One region of the Actinoplanes friuliensis DSM 7358 genome, then DNA from elsewhere that is predicted to be linked to it. Evidence: riboswitches for the same ligand, from Rfam matches in the RefSeq annotation. Region 1 holds a riboswitch; each other region holds the start of a gene.
The links. A riboswitch is a leader RNA that binds a small molecule or an ion and turns the genes downstream of it on or off. The one in region 1 is predicted to bind cobalamin.
Positions count from the first base shown of each region.

Region 2: it holds a riboswitch for cobalamin, as region 1 does, so the genes downstream of both, AFR_RS27055 (VWA domain-containing protein) here and AFR_RS01565 (ABC transporter substrate-binding protein) in region 1, are expected to answer to the same signal.
Region 3: it holds a riboswitch for cobalamin, as region 1 does, so the genes downstream of both, cobN (cobaltochelatase subunit CobN) here and AFR_RS01565 (ABC transporter substrate-binding protein) in region 1, are expected to answer to the same signal.

Region 1 covers NC_022657.1:318,514-320,708, forward strand. Annotated here, with positions in the region: gene AFR_RS01555 (SLATT domain-containing protein) at 1-399, shown strand, start outside; gene AFR_RS01560 (TetR/AcrR family transcriptional regulator) at 440-1,009, shown strand; cobalamin riboswitch at 1,106-1,244, shown strand; gene AFR_RS01565 (ABC transporter substrate-binding protein) at 1,328-2,195, shown strand, end outside.
Region 2 covers NC_022657.1:5,836,011-5,838,205, reverse strand. Annotated here, with positions in the region: gene AFR_RS27060 (gluconokinase) at 1-649, shown strand, start outside; cobalamin riboswitch at 1,076-1,206, shown strand; gene AFR_RS27055 (VWA domain-containing protein) at 1,238-2,195, shown strand, end outside.
Region 3 covers NC_022657.1:7,411,226-7,413,420, forward strand. Annotated here, with positions in the region: gene cobN (cobaltochelatase subunit CobN) at 1-972, opposite strand, end outside; cobalamin riboswitch at 1,006-1,153, opposite strand; gene AFR_RS34130 (ferredoxin-like domain-containing protein) at 1,225-2,195, shown strand, end outside.

The sequences.
Region 1 (2,195 bases):
GCGGTTGTCGGCGGAATAGCGCCGTTGCTGGCAGCCACCGCTGATCGCAGCGCCAATTGGGGCTACATCATGCTGGCGCTCGCGGCCGGCTGTGTGGCTTTCGACCACTTCTTCGGCCTGTCCTCGGGCTGGATGCGCGACATCACCACAGCCCGCGCACTGGAAAGGCGGCTCGCGGCGTTCCGTTTTGCCTGGACGGCTGCGAATGCGGAAGCCGCATTCGGCGCTGATGCCACCACCATCAAGATCGGCCTCGACCTGATCGAGCAATTCACCACCGATGTCGCGGACCTGATCGACGCCGAGACGGCCGAATGGCTCTCCGAATTCCGGACGAACATCACCAACTTCGTGACGCGCGATCCGCAGCTGCCCGCGGGCGGGGAGCAGCGTTCTTGAACTATGTGAGTTAGCCTACTGGTTATGAATGGTAGCCAACGTGCCTAGGGCTGGTCTCAGTGCCGACGCGGTGGTCGCGGTCGCGCTGACCCTGGTCGACGAGAAGGGCCTCGAAGGCCTGAGTCTTGCAGCCGTCGCCGACCGGGCCGGTGTTGCCGCGCCGTCGCTCTACAAGCACGTCGGCAGCCTGGCCGACCTCCGCGACCTCATGGCGCTGCGCGTGTTGCGCGACGTCACCGCCACCCTCTCGACCGTGGTGATGGGTCGCAGCCGCGACGACGCGGTGGCAGCGCTGATGCAGGCATACCGGTCCTATGTGGTGACGCACCCCGGGCGTTATGCCCTGATCCCGTTCGACCCGCTGCGCCATGAAGCCCTGGCGGAGGCGAGCGGCGCGCTGCTGGGCGTCTTCTTCGCGGTGCTGCGCGGGTACGGTCTCGACGAGTCGGAGACGACCCACGCCACCCGGCGCCTGCGGGTCACAGCCCACGGCTTCGCCGACATCGAGGCCAACGGCGGATTCGGCATGGGTGAGGACGTCGATACCACGTTCGACCAGGTCGTGGCCATGGTCCTCGCCAGCCTGCCGCGCACCGACGTCACGGCCTGACGCGCCGGGCCACTCACGCAGCCCTTTCTCGGCGGGAGCGACGGTCCGTACCCCGCACCCGGCTACGACCGGAATTGGACCTTGAGGGTCTTCGGTTTTTCTGTCGGACCGGTGGGCTAGTTTCGATGGGACCGCGTCGCAGCGAAGCCGGTGGGATTCCGGCGCTGTCCCGCAACTGTGAGCCCCGCCGTGCCCGGGGTGAAGCCAGGTCGCCTGCGCGTCGGTCGCGATTCAGCGCTCCCGGGGAGGGGCGCCTCGCGGGCCGGTGACATCTCCGGTCGGCGAAGCACCACAGCCTCGGCCGACAGGAGGACCAGCATGAAAAGGATGTTGACGGCAGTCGTTGCGACGGCTGCCTTGCTGCTCAGCGGTTGCGGCTCGGAAGAGCCTCCCAGCGCTGCGCCGTCGAGTGGCAGCGCGGCCTATCCGGTGACGGCCGGCGGCGTGACGCTGGCCCAGCGACCCGAGCGCATCGTGTCGCTCGGCCCGAGCGCGACCGAAATGCTGTTCGCCATCGGCGCCGGCCCGCAGGTGGTGGCGGTCGACGACCAGTCGACCTACCCGGCCGACGCGCCGAAGACCGACCTGTCCGGATTCAAGCCCAATGCCGAAGCTATCGCGGCCAAGAACCCCGACCTGGTCGTGGCCACCGACGACCTCAACAAAATCGTCGACCAGCTGGGCAAACTCAAGATCCCGGTCCTGCTCGTCCCGGCGGCCAAGGTCCTCGACGACACCTACCGCGAGATCGACGAGCTCGGCCGCCTGACCGGTCACCAGACCGAAGCAACAGCCCTGACCGACCGCATGCGCACCCAGATCGACAAGATCGTCAAGGGCGTACCGGCCCGCCCGTCCAAGCTCACGTATTACTACGAGCTGGACCCGGCGCTCTACACCGCGACGTCGAAGACCTTCATCGGCTCGGTTCTGGGGCTGTTCAGCCTGGAGAACGTCGCTGACCCGTCCGACGCCGACGGCTCCAAGGGCGGTTACCCGCAGCTGTCGCCGGAAGCCCTGATCAAGGCCAACCCCGACCTGATCTTCCTGGCCGACACCAAGTGCTGCCAGCAGTCACCCGCCACCGTCAAGGCCCGCAAGGGCTGGTCGGCGGTCACCGCCGTGCAGAAAGACCAGATCGTGTCGCTGGACGACGACATTGCTTCGCGCTGGGGCCCGCGCGTGG
Region 2 (2,195 bases), 3.9 Mb from region 1:
GGAGACCTTCGCCGGCAGCTTCGACCGCCCGGCCGCCGAGGGCGAGGACGCCGACGTCCGCGACGCCGCCCTCCTCGTCGAAGCCGCCGAGATCGCCGCCGGCAGCGAAGGCCTCCTCTGCCTCCCGTACCTCCTCGGCGAACGAGCCCCCTGGTGGCGCGGCGGCATGCGCGGCGCCTACCTGGGCCTCCGCCGCGAACACGGCCGCGCCCACCTCGTCCGAGCCGCCGTCGAAGGCGTCTGCCAGCAACTGGCCCTGGTCCGCGACACCTTCGCCGACGAGGGCATCGCCATGACCGAGGTCCGCGCCACCGGCGGCGCGGTGGCCTCGGAACTCTGGGTCGGCATCCTCGCCTCAGCCCTCGACCTCCCCGTAGCCGTCGCCGAAACCCCGGAAGGCACAGCCCTGGGCGCCTGCCTCCTCGCCCGCCACGCCCTCGGCGAACTCCCGGACCTGGACCAGGCCGCAGCCATGATCGGCATCAACGACCACACCCGCCCGGACGAGTCGGACGCCGCCCTCTACCGCCGCCTCCGCCCCCTGGTCGAACGCTCAGCCCTCGCCGTCACCGACGTCCTCACCGAACTCGACAAGATCGCCCCCGAACCCCTCCCCGGCACCGAAAAAGCCGTCCCCAACCCCACCTGACCCACGACCACTGCCTGGCCGCCCAACCACCGCTGCGCGCCCGCCTGCCAGGCCTCGCTTGCGGGCGCGGTTGGTCCGTGCGACCGCCTTGCCTCACCCTCGACCGGTCCGCGGCGCCGGTTGGTTGCTGACCGGTCGGGTCTTTCTGAGCGGGTGGCATCGGCAGACAGGGCTGATGCCGGCCGCTGGGCGGCAGCCGCGAACGTCGGCTGGGTCTGTCGGGCCCGGTTGCTCTGCGCTGATGGCGGACCCGGGCGAGCGAGCGGCCGGGGTTCGGGGCTGGTCTGGGAGCACGGAGCCGGCAAACGGCGGGAGCGACGGTCTGTACCCGGCACGGACCTACGACATGACCTTCAAGATTTTGATCGTCATCAGTAGCGGCCGGCCGAAGTCGTGAGTATCCCCACCCCCACGTTGACGGGGTGGTGGGGGTGAGAAAGAGTGGCTCGCGAGCGGCAGTGGAGGAACCCGGTGGGAGACCGGGACGGTCCCGCCACTGTGACCGGGGGTTCACGCCCCTGGAAGTCAGGAGACTCCGGCCGCTCGCACCTTCTGCACGTGGGCGCGGACCCGCGGAAAGGACCGGGCGTGACGCCGTACCCGTTCTCTGCTGTCGTCGGACTTGACGATTTGCGGCTTGCGCTGTTGTTGACTGCTGTTTCGCCCGCTGTCGGCGGGGTGCTCGTGCGTGGGGAGAAGGGCACGGCGAAGTCGACCGTGGTCCGGGCGCTGGCTTCGTTGCTTCCCGAGGTTGATGTGGTGCGGGGGTGCCGGTTCGCCTGTGATCCTGCCGCGCCCGACCCGGGGTGTCCTGATGGGCCGCACGAGCCGGGGGCGCCGCACGGGCATCGGCCGGCGACGCTGGTCGAGTTGCCGGTCGGGGCCACCGAGGATCGGGTGGTCGGGACGCTGGACATTCAGCGGGCGCTGGCCGACGGGGTGAAGGCTTACGAGCCGGGTCTGCTCGCCGCCGCGCACCGGGGTGCGCTGTATGTCGACGAGGTCAATCTGCTGCCGGATCACCTGGTGGACCTGCTGCTGGACGCGGCCGCCATGGGGCGTGCCCACGTCGAGCGGGACGGTGTGTCGGTCAAGCATGCGGCGCGGTTCCTGCTGGTGGGGACGATGAACCCCGAAGAGGGTGAGCCTCGGCCGCAGCTCGTCGACCGGTTCGGCCTCGTTGTCACCGTGTCGGCGCCGCGGGATGCCAAGTTGCGGGCCGAGGTGGTGCGGCGGCGGCTGGCGTACGAGGCGGGGCCGGATGCTTTTGCGGCGCGGTTCGCGGCTGACGAGACCGCGCTGGCTGCGCGGATCCTGGCGGCTCGTGAGGCGGTGCCGTCGGTGCTGCTGCCCGACACCGAGCTGGACCGCATCGCCCGGGTCTGCCTGGCCTACGGGGTCGACGGGATGCGCGCGGACATCGTGGTCGCCCGCTGTGCGGTGGCACTGGCGGCCTGGCACGGACGCGACCGGGTCACCGCCGACGACATCCGTGACGCGGCCCGCCTGGCTCTGCCGCACCGGCGCCGCAAGGACCCGCTCGACC
Region 3 (2,195 bases), 2.3 Mb from region 1:
CGGCGGGATGTGCCGCAGCCGGGCGTGGGCGACGGCGATGCCGGCGACCCGTGCGGCACGCTCGGGATCCGGCACGTAGACGGAGAGCCCGTCGGGGTCGATCTCCTTGAACGAGAACGGCACGGTGATGATCCGGCCGTCGAACTCGGGGATCGCCACCTGCGTCGCCGCGTCCAGCGGGGACAGACCGTCGTCGCTGGCCTCCCACGCGGCGCGGCTGCTGGTCAGGCACAGGCCCTGCAGGATCGGCACGTCGAGGTCGGCGAGCACGCCGACGTCCCACGCCTCGTCGTCGCCACCGGCGGACACGGTCGCGGGCTTGGTGCCACCGGCGGCGAGCACGGTCACGACCAGGGCGTCCGCCTTGCGCAGCTCGGCGAGCAGCTCGGGTGACGCCGTACGCAGGGAGGCCGTGAAGATCGGCAGTGGCCGTGCGCCCTTGGCCTCGAGGGCCTGGCAGAGGGCCTCGACAAAGTTCGTGTTTCCGGCCATGTGGTGCGCGCGGTAGTAGAGCACCGCGACCGTCGGGCCCGTGGTGTCGGCGGCATCGCGCGGCAGCAGACCCCAGTCGGGCGCGGGCACGGGCGCGGCGAACCCGTGACCGGTCAGGAGGATCGTGTCGGAGAGGAAGTCGTGCAGCGCCGCCAGATTGTCCGCGCCGCCGTAGGCCAGGTAGCCGTGCGCCTCGGCCGCCACCCCCGCGGGCACGGTCGACAGCTTCATCAGGTCGGCGTCGGGGGCCTGCTCGCCACCGAGGACCACCACCGGGACAGGCCCGGCGAGCAGCGCGTCGAGGCCCTCCTCCCAGGCCCGGCGCCCGCCGAGGATGCGGACGACGACCAGCTCGGCCCCGTCGAGCAGGGCGGGCAGGTCGGCGACCGCGGTGCGGGCCGGATTGGCCAGGCGGTAATCGGCGCCGCTGGCACGGGCGCTCAGCAGGTCGGTGTCGGACGTCGACAGCAGCAGAAACACGGCTCTCCCCTCGGGGTCCGCGCCCCGGGTCGAAGGAATTCACGGCGACCGGAGTTCCTGGCTGCAAGGTCTATCAGGACCCTGTGACAGTGGCGGGACCGCGCCGGACTCGCACCGGCTTCCTCCGCGGCGTCGCCGCACGTGGACTCCCACTCTTGCGACCGGTGAGGGTGACGTCAAGGCGGGGTGGCCGGTGTGACGATGCCGACCGTCGCCGGGAAAGTGTCGGGCCCGATCCGTAGTATCCGGGCCGTGCCTCAGCCATCACCACGTGCCGATGCGGACGCCTGCCCGGGCGCCCTGCGGTTGCACGCCGCAGCCGACGGGCCGCTGGCGCGCGTCCGCCTGCCGGGTGGGCGGCTGACCGGTGCGCAGCTGGCGGCGCTGCGGGTCCTGGCCCAGCAGTGGGGTGACGGCCACGCCGAGCTGACCAGCCGGGCCAATCTCCAGCTCAGAGCCCTCGAAGACGTTCCGGTGGACCAGCTCGCGGCCCGCCTGCGCTCGGCGGGCCTCCTGCCCTCCGACACCCACGAGCTGGTACGCAACATAGCCGCGTCCCCACTGGCCGGCGGCCCGGACGTGGCCGGACTGGACCAGGCGCTGTGCGCGGATCCCCGGCTCGCGTCGCTGCCCGGAAGGTTCCTTTTTGCGCTCGACAGCGGCGCGGGGGACGTGGCGTTCCCGGCTGACGTGGCAGCGCTGCCGCTCCCCGATCAGGGCGACGTGGCGATCCTCTTCGCGGGCACCGACGCCGGCCTGCGGGTGCCGACCGGCGAGGTGATCCCGGCGCTGCTGGCGGCCGCCCACGCATTCCTGGACGAGCGCACCGCCCAGCAGCAAGGGGCGGATCGTGTGGCTTGGCGGGTGCGGGAGCTGACGGACGGCCCGGCCCGGGTCGCCGCACGCACTGCCGCCACGCTGGGCCGGAGCCTGGGTGAGCGTGTTCGCCTCACTCGGCCGCCGGTGCGCGAGCCGATCGGGGCCATCGCCCAGCCGGACGGGCGCCGGGCCGTCGGTGCGCTGGTGCCGCTGGGGCGCCTCACCGCCGTACAGATGAAGGTTTTGTCGGGGGCCGCGGCCCTGGTCGTGACGCCGTGGCGCGGGATCGTCGTGCCCGATCTGCCCGCGTCCGAGGTCGAGGGCTGGGTGGAAGCGCTGCGGGACGCCGGGCTGGAGGTGTCGGCGGGCTCGCGCTGGGTGGGTGTGAGCGCCTGCGCCGGGCG